DNA from 4 places in the Glutamicibacter sp. TV12E genome. Region 1 is predicted to be linked to each of the others. Evidence: predicted binding sites of a transcription regulator. Region 1 holds the regulator's gene; each other region holds the start of a gene.
The links. The regulator LexA, encoded in region 1, represses DNA repair genes until DNA is damaged. The targets are predictions, from matches to a motif close to TCGAACANNTGTTCGA.
Positions count from the first base shown of each region.

Region 2: the regulator LexA is predicted to act here: its motif matches at 1,976-1,991, upstream of ACT7DV_RS12750 (LysM peptidoglycan-binding domain-containing protein).
Region 3: the regulator LexA is predicted to act here: its motif matches at 2,436-2,451, upstream of ACT7DV_RS09675 (DUF222 domain-containing protein).
Region 4: the regulator LexA is predicted to act here: its motif matches at 2,131-2,146, upstream of ACT7DV_RS09085 (shikimate dehydrogenase).

Region 1 is NZ_JBQVVF010000001.1:46,722-50,844, forward strand. Features, by position in the region: gene hisB (imidazoleglycerol-phosphate dehydratase HisB) at 1-538, opposite strand, end outside; gene ACT7DV_RS00210 (histidinol-phosphate transaminase) at 561-1,667, opposite strand; gene ACT7DV_RS00215 (LysM peptidoglycan-binding domain-containing protein) at 1,749-2,102, opposite strand; gene lexA (transcriptional repressor LexA) at 2,361-3,080, shown strand; gene ACT7DV_RS00225 (glycoside hydrolase family 76 protein) at 3,126-4,123, opposite strand, start outside.
Region 2 is NZ_JBQVVF010000001.1:2,704,472-2,708,594, reverse strand. Features, by position in the region: gene ACT7DV_RS12765 (AAA family ATPase) at 1-647, opposite strand, end outside; gene ACT7DV_RS12760 (hypothetical protein) at 647-1,306, opposite strand; gene ACT7DV_RS12755 (hypothetical protein) at 1,399-1,959, opposite strand; gene ACT7DV_RS12750 (LysM peptidoglycan-binding domain-containing protein) at 2,084-2,803, shown strand; gene ACT7DV_RS12745 (Rv3235 family protein) at 2,848-3,354, shown strand; gene secA (preprotein translocase subunit SecA) at 3,351-4,123, opposite strand, start outside.
Region 3 is NZ_JBQVVF010000001.1:2,059,186-2,063,308, forward strand. Features, by position in the region: gene ACT7DV_RS09670 (SDR family oxidoreductase) at 1-860, shown strand, start outside; gene ACT7DV_RS09675 (DUF222 domain-containing protein) at 905-2,245, opposite strand; gene ACT7DV_RS09680 (GntR family transcriptional regulator) at 2,566-3,198, opposite strand; gene ACT7DV_RS09685 (sarcosine oxidase subunit beta family protein) at 3,353-4,123, shown strand, end outside.
Region 4 is NZ_JBQVVF010000001.1:1,942,585-1,946,707, reverse strand. Features, by position in the region: gene ACT7DV_RS09090 (bifunctional sugar phosphate isomerase/epimerase/4-hydroxyphenylpyruvate dioxygenase family protein) at 1-1,178, opposite strand, end outside; gene ACT7DV_RS09085 (shikimate dehydrogenase) at 1,178-2,050, opposite strand; gene ACT7DV_RS09080 (MFS transporter) at 2,204-3,541, shown strand; gene ACT7DV_RS09075 (LysR family transcriptional regulator) at 3,655-4,123, opposite strand, start outside.

The DNA of each region.
Region 1 (4,123 bases):
ACTTGAACTGGGCTTCAACAATATGGTGTGGATCGCGGCCCGAGAGCACCTCGATATGTGCACAAATCTGGGCATGGAAGGTGATGGCTTCAAAGACGTGGCGGGTCATGGAACCGGTGAAGTGCCCACCGATGAGGTGGTATTCCTGCCCCGCCGGCTCGCCGGAGTGGACGAGGTAGGGGCGTCCGGATACATCCACCACTGAACGCGAAAGTGCTTCATCCAATGGAGCATATGCGGTGCCGAAGCGCCGGATGCCGGCCTTGTTGCCCAGGGCAACGCGCAGCACTTCGCCGATGGTGATGGCGGTGTCCTCCACGGTATGGTGCACGTCGATGTGGGTATCGCCCGTTGCCCGAACGGTCAAGTCAATGAGCGAGTGCTTGGACAGCGCGGTGAGCATGTGGTCGTAGAACGGCACGGACGTGCTGATATCCGACACACCAGTTCCATCGAGATCTAGTTCTACGAATACGGACGATTCGCTGGTGACGCGTTCCATGCGGGCGCGACGTGCGCCAATCAATTCGGCAGCCATGTCTTCCTTCGCTTGTTCTTGATTACTTTTCCGCGCCGAGCAGCTCGGATAGACGGTCCAAGAACGCAGTAGTTTCTGATTCGGTTCCGGCGGTTACTCGCAGAGTGCCCGGGATCCCATTGTCGCGGACGATAATGCCTGCTTCCAACAATCCTTCCCACACCGCGTGGGGGTTCTCCAGCCCGCCGAAAAAGACGAAGTTGGAGTCGGAGACGGAAGGCTTAAGCCCAAGCTCTTTCAAGCGCGCAACAATTCGATCTCGTTGCGTTTTGATGTCTTCCACCTGGGCCAACAACAAATCGATATTCTTCAGCGCCGCTACGGCAGTTGCTTGCGTGACGGCCGAGAGGTGGTACGGCAGCCGCACCAAGCGAATGGCATCGGTGACTTCAGGCGCCGCTGCGAGGTACCCGACGCGGGCGCCGGCAAGGCCAAAGGCCTTTGACATGGTGCGCGTGACGATGAGCCGCTGGCGGCCTTCAAGCAAGGTGAGCGCCGATTTGGTGCTGGACAAGGAAAACTCGGCGTAGGCTTCGTCAACAATGACCATGCCATTGTGCTCGCTCATTGCGTCATATACGGCTGTGATCACGTCCAGGCCAAGCGCCGTGCCCGTGGGGTTGTTGGGAGAGCACAGGAAGACAATGTTCGGTTGGTGCCTGAGAACTTGTTCTGCCGCGGATTCTGCGGAGAGAGTGAAATCCTCGGCGCGCGTACCGGCGATATATGTTGTATCGGTCCCGCTAGCGAGGAGGGGGTACATCGAGTATGTTGGCCCGAAACTCATGACGCTTCGTCCTGGCCCGCCGAATGCTTGCAGGATTTGCTGGAGGATTTCGTTCGAGCCGTTTGCCGCCCAGATGTTCCCTGCGGTCAGGGAATGGCCGAGATAGTTAGCCAGCAGTTCACGGAGTTCGGTGAATTCACGATCCGGGTATCTGTTGAGGCTGGTTGCTGCTTTTGCGACCTCTTGCGCAATGGCATCCACGACGGTTGGCGGAAGCGGATGAGTGTTCTCGTTGACATTCAGCTGAATGGGCACGTCGATTTGTGGTGCGCCATATGGGGATAGCCCGCGGAGATTCTCACGCAAGGGCAGCTGACTCAAAAGTTCACTGCGGTCATTCACGCAATAAGTCTACGTGTGTACCGGCTTGGCGGGTGAATCCGCTACGAGCCAAGGTAACAATCCCCTGCCTCGATCGATGCTCTAACCAGCGAGCACCGGGATCGACAGCGAGTCGCCAACGTGGATCTCGCTTCCCTGGAGGGAGTTGAGTTCCGAAATGTGGCTGACAGCAGAAGTGACGTCGTAGCCCTGGGCGTATTCCTTGGCCAAGCTCCACACGGTATCGCCCGGGATAACGGTGACGTCCACAGTTTCGACGCCCATTGGGAGTTCAGATGATGCCTTTGCATCAGAAGCGAACATCGAGAAGAAGAACACTGCAGCTACGGTTAGCGCAAAAACTGGAATGCCCACCAAAACAGCCCAGCCGCGGCGGTTGATCCGGATCTTCAATGGACTCTGGGTTTGATTTGAGTCAAGTGCGAGGGTTGCCATGACCTTATCTCCTCAAGATTGTGTAGCGATGCGAAGTTATATTCGATACGTAGATTTCGAAGACTTGTTCGAAACTAGTACATCTGTTCTAACAGAGCTTCGTCCGACTTGTCCAGAAGTTTTCGAACAAATCTTTGAAAGAAGCTCGCTTATCCACTAAGATTTCGAAGTAGACGAGCAATGAAAACATCACACCATCTGGCTCCGACAGTTTGGACTGCTGAACTTTCGACAGATAGCTAGGGAAGGCAAAATCTCATGTCAGCTTCACAACGCACTCCCCGATCGAATGCACGCTCGTTGACGATTCGCCAAAAGAAGATCCTGGAAACGATCCAGCGTGCCATCGGCAAGAACGGCTATCCACCATCCATGCGTGAGATTGGCGACTCGGTAGGACTCAAGAGCCTTTCGAGCGTCACCCACCAATTGAGCCAGCTAGAAAAGCTCGGGTACATTCGTCGAGATCCACGCCGTCCACGCGCCATGGAGATTTTGTTGCCACTGCAGTTGGCGGACGATGCTGAGAACTCAACGGCGTCGGAGGCTGCAGAGAGCAAGGCTGCCGAAGACGCGATGGTCATCGAGCTCAGCACGTCAGCCGATACCACCATGGTTCCATTGGTCGGCCGGATCGCTGCTGGTGGGCCGATCCTTGCTGATCAGTCTGTCGAAGATGTTTTCTCGTTGCCTCGCCAGCTGGTCGGACACGGCGAATTGTTCATGCTCAAAGTCTCTGGCGATTCCATGGTTGATGCCGCTATCTGCGATGGTGACTGGGTAGTCGTCCGCCGTCAGCAGAATGCTGAAAACGGCGATATCGTCGCTGCATTGCTGGACGAAGAAGCCACTGTCAAAACCTTCCGGCAGCGCGATGGGCATACATGGCTGCTGCCCCAGAACTCACGCTACGAACCGATCTTGGGCGACGCGGCCAAGATCATGGGCCGTGTTGTTTCTGTGATGCGTTCGCTCTAATCGCATCAGGCATGAGGGGTGTTGGTGCGCAAGCATCAACACCCCTCAGTCCATTACTCCCTGCGATTTCGGTTTCGATTCGCAGCGTTGTGCTGCGCTGAAGATCATCCAACGCTGAACTGCCGCTGAGAGCCGTCGTGGTTCTTCGTTGACCAATCGGCTAGCTGTCGACGTCACCAAATCGCGTGCGATGCCCCGAACGTCCAGATCCATGCGATCATCGTTTGCGCAGAGGGCCAGGTATCGGCAGAGAATCCCGGCAAATAGGTTGCCATCGCCTCCTCCATCAAGCACCAGGGATCCAGCCTCATCGGCCAGATGCCGGCGTGTGGCATGAACAAGTGCAGCAGCATGCTCCAAATCAGCCGCGGTACCTAATTCCAGCAGCGCGCCGAGCACCGGACCCTGGTTATAGGTATAGAGATGATCTTCCAGTTTTTGGCCTGATGAAGTGAGTCTGAGCCCATCAAAATATAAACCGTGCTGGTCGCTGAAGATGTTGGAATGCATCCAGTTAAGCAGCTCCCTGGCTTGTTCGCGATCACCGATGCGTGCGAAAAAGAGTGCGGCAGGAGCGTTGGCAGGGGCATTCTTGAAATCGCGTTTCCTCGACCAGTACAAGCCGCCATCGAGGACTTCGTCGATGCCGCTTTCCAATTGCTTGCGCAAAGTCGTTATTGCTCGTTTTGCACCGCGGTGGCTGTGCCCTTCCAGCTTCCGGGAAAAGGCCAGCAACCTCTGGCTTGCCAGCGCCAGCCATGCCATATCGTCAAAGAAGTAGTTCGGGAAGACTCCGAAATTGCGTATGCGGATTCCTGCCAGCAGGTCTTTGGAACGGTGAAGTTCGCGCCGGGCTGCATCACGATCGCCAGCTTCCCAATAGCCCAGCCCGTCGTCAAGGATCGCATCCAGATAGTGGGCCTGCCACCAATAGTTCCACTCAGCAAACGGATGAGAAAATCCATTCATATTGCTGAGCATGCTTCCGTCATGCATCCGGTGCTGAAGGCTATAGGGCCGGCCAATCCACGTGCCTGGCAGGC
Region 2 (4,123 bases), 2.7 Mb from region 1:
ACTAGCGAGCACGCTGCGTTAAGGCGGCTAATGTCGGCGCTTCCGGAATCCATGATGCGACAAATTTGCGCTACGGACGCTGACTCATCCATCAGGCCAAGTTGAATAGAGATCGACGCAGCGTACGTGTCGGCATCCAGCAAGACAACGGATCTGCCTGCGGCCGCCGCCTCGACGGCAAAGTTCAGAGCAACTGTGCTGCGTCCTGGAGACCCCGGAGCACTCCAGAAGGAAACTATCTTCCCCTTGTCCCTTGGTTCGAGATCTGCCGTCTCACGATCAGCCTTTTCCGGGTTCCCTTCTGGCAGTTTCAGGGATCGAACGGTTGCCGTGATTCGTTGTTCCAAGTCGGACATGGCGATATCGGCCGGAAGCTGCAGCACCTCGGGCATCGGACTGATAGCAGCCGAGCCATCGAGCAAATATACAACTGCAGTGCCCTGACTCAACAGTTCATCAACCTGTTCCATGAGTGGAACTTGTTGAGCATCGGCGATCAGAAGCACTTCCGCGCCAGCCGTTAGACAGGCTGCAACCGCTTCTGCGATTTCGGAACAGACTCTGGTGACGATCAGTTCGCCTTGATAGCTCTCAATTTGGCGAACCATGGATTCCTGTTCATCCAACAGGACTACGGAGATACTCATTATTCAGCTCCAGCAGGGTTGTAAATCACGATAATCCGGGAATCATTTGCCAGTGCTTGCAACAGTGGTTCCAGCTGGTTCGGCTCCACTAGCAGTTCAAGATTGGTGCCTTGCCGGTTGACTAGTCCGCCTCCACTTTCTACACGCGCTGCGACCTCGACCATCGAAGAGAGCTTTTCCGGAACACCGTATGTGTTTCCGCCTGATTCACGTTTAGCGATCCATACGTCAACGAAGCTTCCCGGTCCGATGGATGAAGTTAGGTCCGCTGGCAGTTCGATATTGATGGGTCGACGCGATCCAAGTTCGCTATGCGTCACCGAGGTTACCGGGATCAATTCTCCTGCGCTGATGAAGGTGTTGGCTCGTGCCAGCTCATCCAAGCCTGATTCCGGGTGGAGGTATCGACTGGCCGTCTCGCCGAGCTGAACCTCTTGAGTTTTCATGTTCTCCGACGTGAGCTGCTCGCCGAGGGTGATGTTGGAGCGGGCCACATAAACGGTGGTTGTTTCATGCATTTCGCCGACGAGGTACATGGTTCCGGCCACTGATGCGACAACGAGGACCGTGCCCAGCGCCAAACGTGGATCCTTCCATCCTGGACGCCTGATTCTCGAAGCTTTTGCCGCTGCTGCCCCTTGGACGCCTTGCTCACTCATCGAGGCCCATCCTTCCACCGGGAAATGTGCTTATGGATGGTGAGCCTACGACAAGTTACTCCGGTAGAAAAGACCCGTTTACTAGGTGTGGATTAATTTAGCGTCGTCGCGACGACCCAGCCTATGGATCCCAGCGGAATCATCCGCTGCGCCGACGGCTCGCTGGAACGCACATACTCATCACGCTGGTGCGTTGAAATGACCAAAAAATCCTTGGCAGCTTGGTCCAAAGTTCCTTCCGCAATCGGTAGTCCATTAATTCCGTAGATTTGGCAGAGGGACCTGTCCCTCAGCATTCCGCGGATAACCGCCGAAAATCGAATTGCCCTACCTTGTGTACTTCTTGCAGCAGCTGGTCTAGTGGCGGCAGGCAAGGCAATGGATTCGACGGCTTGATATCGAATAACCCATTGGGAGAGGTCTGTTTCCAGGCAAAAGTAATCTTCAGCGCAAGGACCCAGCCGCGCGCGGATCTCTGTGCTGCCGGCCAGCTTGACTGAAAGTTCACACCCGTGAAAACGCGACAAACTTTCACTCAGTTCAGCAGCTGCCCGCTCAATCCGAGTATTCTCAGCGATTTCATCTCGAAGTTGAGCGCGGCTTTGTTCGGCAAGTTGAGCCTCAAGATCATCAAAGAGTGAATCCCAGCGCATGTGCCAACTGTACGAGACAAACTCTTGTTCCAACAGGTCTTCACAAAAACACTTCTAAGTGTCATTATCTTTATCAAATAGCATCAAATGCTATGAAACTACACCTAAGGAAGTGTTAGCGATAATGAAGATGCGCACACAGATCACGCTCGTCCTCTTCACGAGCGCGTGCTTCGTCATCATTTATGTGGGAATAAGTTCAATCCTCGATTTCGTCTCCACGGCAAAGTCCGGCGTGGAACCGGCAGAGTACATCAAATTCCTGGCCAGCATTTCGGCCTTTTTCCTCGCTGCCTTGCTAGTGGTACGCGTGGCAGCTGCAAAAACGCTAGCCTGGGCGGCACAGCATGAGCACCGACAGGTCCTCGGGTTTTTCCATAGGATTGCGCCGCGGTTCACCCGGCGGATCCTCAGCTCCATCGTTGGCACTTCGATTGCGCTCTCTGCCACCGTGGCGGCAAACGCCGGTGGAACAATTCCGGAGGCCGGCCTTGAGAACGCATATGCCGCTGAGCGCGGGAGCTTGCCAGGGGCAACAGAGGCAACTCAGCGAACTGTCCCCAACGCCCAATGGTTTCCTGAGCAGGTCTCCGTGCCGCTAGGCCGGCTGGTCTCTTCAAGTGCACAGCCGAAGCAGGAACATCGAAGAACCACCACTGAGGTGGTTGTGGCCCAAGGCGAGAACTTATGGAGCATCTCCGCAAGGCTTCTCGGCGCGCAGGCAACAGCAGAGGAGATTTCCGTTTATTGGCCACAGATCTACCAAGCCAATCGCCAAGCCATTGGTCCGGATCCCAACCATTTGGAGGTCGGAACGGTTCTCGTCCTTCCCCCAGCCGAATAACTGGCACCCCATCTCACGCGTCACCGAATCAAGGAGTCATCATCATGAGTACCATCACCATCAGCGCACGTTCCACGGCAGCTCTCCCTGTCCCCCGTTCAACGGAATGGACTTCCCGCGAATCATCCGGGGCTGGGGCACCCTGCGAAGCTCCAGCACACCTGCGAAGGGCGTTGGACCACATATTTCATCGTTCGGAGGTTTGCCGTTCCGAGCACCGGGCTGTCGTGGAAATTACCCATTCCGTGGCGCGCGCAGTTTTCGAAATAGTTGCCGGGTATCGAAGCGTGAGCCAGCTGGCCTTTGTTATGGAACCAAATTGCATCGCCAAGCTACAGCGCCGAGCTCTGCTGGAGACGGCGCAATATACCCTGGAACCGGTGCCCGGCACCACACATGGCCAAATACTATCGTTGCATTTGGACCGCTGCCTATCCGGCAGTTGGGAGTGCACCGCCATCCTCGGCTTTAAAAGCCGCGTCCGTGCCGTGGCTCTCAAGATTGAGCCATGGCACGGACGTTGGCAAGTCACCGACGTGGAACTTATCTAGTTCCGCTTGGCCTTCTTTTTCTTCCTGGTGTTGGTTGCCTGTGCACGCGTGGTGCTGGCTTCCCCATCTTCGTCTGGCCCGGTGAACTGGAGGTTCTTCGGCTTCGCGGATTCATCGATCACTGGAGCGTCAGCGGCAGCCGCCGAACCCGATGGAATGTCCAGGTTGAACAGCGCGCCGATGCTTTCTTCGCGGATGCCTTCCATCATGGTCTGGAACATCGTGAAGCCCTCGCGCTGGTATTCCACCAGCGGGTCACGCTGCGCCATGGCACGCAAGCCAATGCCTTCCTTGAGGTAGTCCATCTCGTACAGGTGCTCTTGCCACTTGCGCCCGATCGTGGACAGTACAACGCGCCGTTCGAGATCACGCATGGTGGATGAACCAACCAGCTTCTCGCGCTCCTCGTACTGGTACTTAGCATCAGAATGGATCTCGCGCTCCAGGAACTGCGCCGAGAGGTGGCCCACGCCGCCAGCTTCCTCTACAACTTCATCGAGCGTGATGCCAATCGGGTACAGCTGCTTGAGGTTGGTCCACAGCTGCTTGAGCTCCCACTCGTCCGGGTTTCCCACCTGAGTCGCTTCCAAGACCATGGCCTTGACGACATCTTCCAAGAAGTGTCCGACCTTCTCTTCCAGATCGCCGCCTTCCAGGATGGCACGGCGATCCGCGTAGATCGCCTCGCGCTGGCGGTTCATCACGTCATCGTATTTCAGCACGTTTTTGCGCTGTTCCGCGTTGACGCCTTCCACCTGGGCCTGGGCCG
Region 3 (4,123 bases), 2.0 Mb from region 1:
TCGGCATCGCAACCCGGCTCGCCGCAGCCGGCGCCCACGTGGTTCTGCCTGTTCGAAATAGGCAAAAGGGCGAATCTGCAATCGGCAAGATCCGCTCGACTGTCCCGGCGGCCAGTCTCGAATTGCAGTCCATGGATCTTGCATCGCTGGATTCTGTTGCTGCCTTTGGCGCCGCCATGAATGAACATGGCTCACCGATCCACATCCTGGTCAATAACGCTGGCGTCATGGCGCCGCCAGATCGTCAAGAGACCAAAGATGGTTTTGAACTTCAGTTTGGAACCAACCACCTAGGCCACGTCGCTCTAGTCGGTCACCTACTGCCATTACTCAAAACGGGTAAGGCTCGCGTGACCTCGCAAGTAAGCATTGCCGCTAATGAGGGATCCATAAATTGGCAGGATTTGAACTGGGAGCGGTCGTACCGCGGACAGCGTGCCTACAGCCAGTCCAAGATTGCTTTGGGGCTCTTCGGGCTGGAACTGGATCGGCAAAGCAAAGCGCACGGGTGGGGGATATCGAGCAATCTTTCTCATCCAGGAGTCGCCCCAACAAACCTGCTGGCGGCTCGTCCTGAGATTGGGCGAAGCGCTGAAACCCCATTCCGCAGAGTGATTCGATTCCTCTCGGAAAAAGGACTAGTTCTGGGAACCGTTGAGACCGCGAAGCTTCCTGCACTCATGGCTGCAGCTGCTCCGGAAACCGCTGGAGGTGAGTTCTTTGGACCGAGCGGATTCCTCCATTTGGGCGGTGGCCCGGCGAAACAACCGTTGTACTCCCGGCTCACTTCGGAACCGGAAGCCCAACGTGTTTGGAAGGTGTCTCAAGAAATGGTTGGAATGGATTTTCAGGTGAACTAGCGTCACCATTGTGCGGATTCTTCATTTTGCATCCGTCGTCGACATCATGCGGGAATGTCTTCAATGTCCGGTGGAATGTCCTGGCCATCAGGCGGACTGCCGCCACTGTCTGGCGGCCGATTGAGCCAATCTTCAAATGTGCGTACCCAGTCGGCTTCACTCATGTGCTGTGGGTAAGGCTTATGCGCAAAACCGGTCGCTGGCGGTGCCGTGGACCGGTACTTGATGCCCATGCCGGTGTTGATCAGCATTGAATGTGGTCCGCTCTTGAGGACGAATTCCTGCCATCCTGGGGTTTCCTTGGCTTGGTTGCACAACTTGCAACGACCGTCGGAATTGATCACGCAGGTATGTCCGCCTAAATAAGCTTGGGTGACATGGTCGATTTCCTCAATCGTTCCGTCGCAGAATGGGGTGCGGCAATGTCTGTCGCGTATTTTGACGAATTTCTTCATTTTCTCCGGGAAGATCCTCGCTTTGGAATCCATCGCGATCAGTTCCTTGTCACCCGGGGCGGTATACAGGCGGATGAGTTCGATGGTGGCTTCCAGCGTTTCAACGAAAGCCGGTGAGCGAGTGGCGGCCATGTCAGCCAGGGTCATGTTGTTCATGATCTCCTGGCCGGCAACCAGCTCACGGGCGTACTGGGGAGCAATGACGCCGTAGCCTTCCAGGTGGGCGGGATTCCTGTCGCCGAGAAAAAGCGTCTTATCTGTCATTACCAAGCCAAGAGTTAGGGTGAGTGGAACCTTGGCCTCGGGGTTGGTGCAGAAACTCGAGAAGTAGTCTGCCTCTATCTGCGCCCGGGTGCGGGAATCGCCCTTTGCTTTGAGGCTGCGAGCCGTGGCTTTCATGTCATTCTTCATGGCGATCCCCGCGCTGATGGGGATACTGCCGTTCACACGCATCATGCCGGTGCGGGAATTAGGCGTGAATTTGACGAAGCGCTTTTCCTCAGCAGATTTCTGTTCCTTGCACTGCTGGTCCGAAGCGTAGGTCAGGGTGAAGTCGTAGACAGCGTCACTGATTTTCCTATTGCCCAGGTTCTCAAACATCTTCGGATTCTTGGCGAAAAGGTCGTCGAATTCTGTTCGGCGTTCTTCCTTGACGGAATGCAGCGGGGTGAGAATAGCCCGAATCTGGGCCTCGGTGAATTCGCCACGGCTATATGCAGCGGCCAGATGTGGAGTGCTTTCGAAGAGGATCCGGCAGTTCTCTAAATACGTTTGGTAGCCATGGGGGTCCGTGCGGCGGGCGAGTGCAACGGCGGCAGCTGCGCCACGGTTGAGCTGACTGCAGGCTTTGCTTCCGGGATGCTTTTCGGAATTGGATTGCACCACGTCAATTTCGAGCTGATGAGAAAGTGCAGCTTGGTGGTAGTTCAATGAGGCCACGGTGGATTCGAGTTCGGAAATGGCTTCGGCGCACTCGAATTTAGTTCCATGTTCTTCAAGGTATGCCAGTCTAGTTTCCAGCGCTCCGATCACGGCATGGATGGTGCCGTGATCTGATGGGTCGGGATGATCCCCCGAGGGGGTTACTATTTCGGACATATTCTCATTTTACGCTGGGTAGTCGAATATGTCTTCGAAAGTTTAATTATGTGTGGATAACTTTTAGAACACGATAAAGTCACACATCAAGTAGTGATTAGCTGGGCATTGATGGCTGAATATCGGCATGGAATGGGCGGTGGATTTTTGGGTCAGAGAACGGCGCGGACCGAAGCTTCGAAACTTGCGATGTGGTCGCGAGCCAGGGTGCTGGCAGTTTCAGGGGCTTGATCGAGGACTGCTTTGAGCAGCGCCTGGTGCTCGGCGATATGCGCGTCGATGCTCGGCAGGCGATCGAGGGTGAGGCACCAGATGCGCGTGGCGAGGTTATCGAGCCGGATGAGGGTCTCTTCCAGGTGGTGGTTGGCGGCGGCCTGGTAGATCAGGCGGTGCACGGCCAGGTCGTTTTCCATGAGGCTGCGCCGGGTCTCGTCGCCGGTGAGATGGGAGATGGTGCGGAGGGTCTGCTCGATTTCGGCCCGGACTGATCCGCCACCCAGCGCGGCGGCTCGATCGGCCGCAAGGGGTTCCAGGGCTAGGCGCACTTCGGTTATGGCGGCGAGCTCGGTGATATCCACGCGCGTGGCGAAGGTTCCCCGGCGCGGGTAGGAATGGACCAGATGGTCGACTTCGAGCCGCTTGAGCGCTTCGCGCAGCGGGGTGCGGCCGATATTGAGCTCCTGGACCAGCTGGGCTTCGTTGATCGGCTCGCCCGGGGCGATATCCAGCATGATCAGGCGGTCGCGCAGTATCTGGTAGGCGCGATCTGAGAGGGATTCGCTCATGGGGACTCCTCCTGCGGTGCGTAGCATCAAAGTAATTTTCGCGTACCCATTGACCGGGTTTCGCTTTCTATCATACAGTGAATCGCAGATTGATATATCAGTTGTCGGCAATTCATACATTGCACGCGGTACTGTCGAAGATTGGAGATTCACTGTGGCTGATCTGCTGCCTGAACACCCGGAGTTCCTGTGGGCGAATCCGGACCCCAAGAAGTCCTACGACGTTGTGATCGTCGGCGGTGGCGGCCACGGCCTGGCTACCGCGTACTTCCTCGCGAAAAACCATGGCATCACCAATGTCGCAGTCCTGGAAAAGGGGTGGCTGGCCGGCGGGAACATGGCCCGCAACACCACCATCATCCGCTCGAACTACCTGTGGGATGAATCGGCCGGCATCTACGAGAAGTCGCTGAAGCTCTGGGAGCAGCTGCCCGAGGACCTGGAATACGACTTCCTGTTCTCCCAGCGCGGCGTGATGAACCTGGCCCACACCCTGGGCGACGTGCGCGAATCGGTGCGCCGCGTGGAGGCGAATAAGCTCAACGGCGTGGACGCCGAATGGCTCGACCCCTCCCAGGTCAAGGAAGCCTGCCCGATCATCAACACCAGCGACAACATCCGCTACCCGGTCATGGGCGCAACCTGGCAGCCACGTGCCGGCATCGCCAAGCACGACCACGTGGCTTGGGCCTTCGCCCGCAAGGCCAACGAGATGGGCGTGGACATCATCCAGAACTGCGAAGTCACCGGCTTCATCAAGGACGGCGAGAAGGTCACCGGCGTGAAGACCACGCGCGGCACCATCAACGCCGGCAAGGTCGCCCTGGCAGGTGCCGGGCACTCCTCGGTGCTGGCCGAAATGGCCGGATTCGAATTGCCGATCCAGTCCCACCCGCTCCAGGCCCTGGTCTCCGAGCTGTTCGAG
Region 4 (4,123 bases), 1.9 Mb from region 1:
GCTACGAAGCCAGGAAGGTCTTGTTCATTGTTGGTTTGCTGGCGAGGCACTCGCGTCGCGAGCAGGGCTCCACCGCGTTCGCCGCTGGCCACCGGGTCCGGCACCAGCACACCGAAGCCGGAGACGGCTGCTTCCACACCTCGGCTTCGTTGCGAATTGATGATGATCTTCGCCTCGCCCGAGCTCCACAGCTGCACCGGCTTGCGGCGGTGCTGCCCGCTGAAGCTGAAACCAAGTTGTGCCAGCATCCCGGCCACGCGCTCTGGGTCTTCGGTCCGGATTTCGGCAAAGTCGAACCCGGTGGCGTCTTGGTCGCCGGGCAGGACCTTGAGGTCCAAGGCGTATTGCTCCCCTGCCGAGCTCAACAGCTGGGCAGTCTTGGACTGCAGCCACTGCAAGGACCGCAACCCGTCGATGGCGGTGCGTTGCACGTTTGATTGGCGGAAAACATCATTGAAGATTTCCAAGGAAATGATGCCGTCGTAGCCTGAGCGCACGAGTTCTGCCAAGAACTGGTCCAGAGCGAAGCCGCCCTGTCCCGGGAAAAGCCGATAGTGTCGAGACCAGGAAAGGATATCCATGGAGAGCACCGGCGCATCGGCCAGCTGGACAAAGAAGATCTTCTCTCCGGGAATTGCGGCGATCTCCGATGGATCATCGCCGCGCGAGAGGATATGGAAGCTGTCGATGCACAATCCCACATTGGCCCGGTCTACCCGCTTCACGATCTCCCACGAATGCTGGTAGGTATCAACATACTTGCCCCAAGCCAACGCTTCATAGGCAATGCGCACATCGTACCGGGCGGCAAGATCCGAAAGCTGCCGGATTTGATCCACAAACAGGCCATCGTCGTTGATGGTGGCGGTGCCGACATTCGAGCACAGCAGCATCAGGTCCATGCCCAGCCGTTGCATGAGCTGGAACTTGGCTTCAGCGCGGTGCAGGTTGGCCTGCAGCTGTTCTTCACTGACGCCTTCAAAATCACGGAAGGGCTGGAACAAATCCAAGGTCAGCCCCAGCCGGTGCGCCATGGCCTTGACTTCCTCGGGGGACATCGGGCTCACCAGGAGATCTTGCTCAAAGATCTCGATGCCGTCAAAGCCGGCCTTGGCGCAAGCCAGGAGTTTTTCTTCCAGGGTTCCCGACAGGCAAACCGTAGCGATGGAGGTGCGCATTACAGTCCTTTTTCCAGCAGTTCCAGCAAGTGGCCACGCACCTGCTGTGTTTCCGGCCTGATGCCAGTGATGATTTCGAAGGCGTCCACCGCCTGGCCCACGGCCATGTATCCGCCGTCCAGCACCTGGCATCCAAGGCTGCGGGCGGCAACGATCAGTTCAGTGTCCACCGGGCGGTAGATGCAATCGGCAACCCAGTGCCGTGATTCCAGTGCTGCGATATCCAGCGGAAGACCGGGATGATGGTGCATGCCGATCGGGGTGGCATTCAATAATCCATCGGCCTCGCCCAGAAGCTGCGGAACCTGGGCAGGGGTTGCGGCAAGGACCAGGGCTTGCGGGAAGTTCTTGCGCAGCTCTTGGACCCGGTGGTTGACCCGATCCTCGTCGAGATCAACGATGTGCAACTGCTCGGTCCCGGAAGCCAGCAAGGCGTAGGCCACCGCGGCGCCAGCGCCGCCAGCGCCCAGCTGGAGCACTTTCTGCTTCTTGGCTCCGGGAAGCCCCTCGGCCAGGCCGCGGGAGAATCCGGAAGCGTCGGTGTTGTGCCCGATGAATTTCCCGTCCTGGATCACCACGGTGTTCACTGCGCCAATGGCCCTCGCCGTTGGCGAGATGTCATCCAGGTGGTCCAGAACAAGTTGTTTGCAAGGATGGGTTACATTGAAGGCGTTGAATCCCAGCTTGGCTCCTGCTTGGAGCAATTCCCCGATGCCGCTTGCCGGAAGTTCCAGTTCGGTGAGGTCAATCGGCCGATACAGGTAGCGCAGCCCGTGCACCTCGGCGGCGCGTTCGTGCATCGGCGGGGTCAGCGATGGCATGACGCCGTCCCCGATCAGACCGACCAGATAAGACTCAGCACGTGTACTCATGTTCTCCCGCAGCTCTTCTTGATGACGTCAGGTATTGCCTGAGTTGTGATTTACATCTACTGTAATCCAATGAACACATTCCGAACAAGTGTACGCATAGCGAACATTTAGAACGGATCGTTACCCTCAAAACACTCGACGAGGAGTCACCCGATGCCATCGCCACACAACTCCGACGCTTCTGCCGGCACCGGCAGTGCAGGACGAACACCGGTCAAAGCGGCCGTCGCCAGCTTCATGGGCAGCGCTGTTGAATACTACGATTTCTTCATCTTCGGCTCAGCCGCAGCCCTGATCTTTCCGCATATCTTCTTCCCCGACACCGATGCCAACGCTGCGGTGATGTCGCTGGCCACCTTCGGCTTTGCCTACGTGGCCCGCCCGGTGGGAGCCATCTTCGTGGGGCACTTTGGCGACCGCATCGGCCGGCAAAAAGTTCTGATGTTCACCCTGATTCTGATGGGCGCGTCCACCTTCCTCATCGGCTGCCTGCCCACCTTCGAGCAGGTAGGCTGGCTGGCCCCGATCCTGCTGGTCTTCGCCCGGCTATGCCAGGGGCTCTCGGCGGCCGGCGAGCAGGCCGGAGCCTCATCGTTGTCGCTGGAGCACGCCCCGGATCACCGCCGCAGCTTTTTCACCTCGTGGACGCTCACCGGTACCCAAGGTGGCCAGATTCTTGCCGCGATGATCTTCATTCCAGTGGTTGCCCTTCCGGATGAGATCAAGTTCGGCATCGGCTGGCGTATCCCGTTCTGGCTCTCTGCAGTCGTAGTCATCATCACCTTCTTCATCCGCCGTTCGCTGCACGAAACCCCGGAGTTCGAAGAAGCCAAGAAGAACAATGAGATTGCCAAGCTGCCGCTGGCAGTTCTGCTGCGCTTCCACTGGAAGGACGTGCTGCGCGTAGTGCTGTGCGCATTCATCGCCGCCGTCTCCACGGTGTACGGTACCCTGGCCATCTCCTATGGCAAGGTCATTGGAAACATGGATGAGTCGATCACCCTGTGGCTTGTTGTTGCCGGCAACATCGGCGCATTGATTTCGCAGCCACTCTTCGGCATGCTGGCTGACAAGATCGGCCGCAAGCCGGTCTTCATTTACGGCGCCCTGGGCTCGGCGGCCATCATGCCGTTCTATCTGCGGTCCATGGAATCCAGCAACGCGTTGCTGCAGTTCACCCTGTCGGTCCTGGTCTTCTCCTGCGCCTACGCTGCAGCGAACGCCGTTTGGCCAAGCTTCTACGCGGAAATGTTCTCCTCGCAAGTGCGCTTCTCCGGTTTGGCCATCGGCACCCAGCTTGGCTTCCTCATGGCCGGTTTCGCGCCGTCCATTGTGGCCGCGCTAGGCGGGCTTGAAGCCAACGGCTGGGTCCAGATCAGCCTCTTCACTGCGGTGATCGCGGTCATCGCTTCACTCTCGGCACTGACTGCACGCGAAACCTATCGTGTCCCAACCAAGCAGCTGGGCCACGCGGTCGAGAAGGTCTCCTAGCCGTCTTCGCAGGCATCCCGGCCCGTTTGGCCTGCCTTCCCTTCAAGGAAAGCCAAACGGCCGGGATACTGCTTTTAAGGGATGCAAGCATGCCACCCGGGACCGCCTGGATCTCAAGCGTTGGGCGACTCGTTGATGGCGATGCCAAGGAGCATCCGCTCATTGGCATTCAGCGCACGCTCTTCACGCCAAATGGCGCGCAGCTCGCGCATTAACGCCGGGCCGGCAAACGGAACTTCAACCAACGACCCTTGCTTGAGCAGGTTCTCCACCGCCAGCTGGCTGAGCACTGCCGGCCCCATGCCTCCGGCTACCAGCTGGCCGATGGTCGCATTGCTATTGAATTCCGCAATCGGCTTGGCCCGCTCAACGGCGGACAAGGAGTTCAAAAAGGCCCTGGTCCCCGAGCCTTCCTCGCGCTCGATGAGCGCGGTTTCCTGCAGCTCTTCCAAGGTCACCGGATCCTTCCGCGCGGCCCAAGGATGGGTAGGCGAAACCACGACCAGCATTTCATCGCGGAACACTTCACGGCTCCTGAGGGACGTGGGCAGCTGAGGTGTTTCAACAAATCCGAAGCTGAGC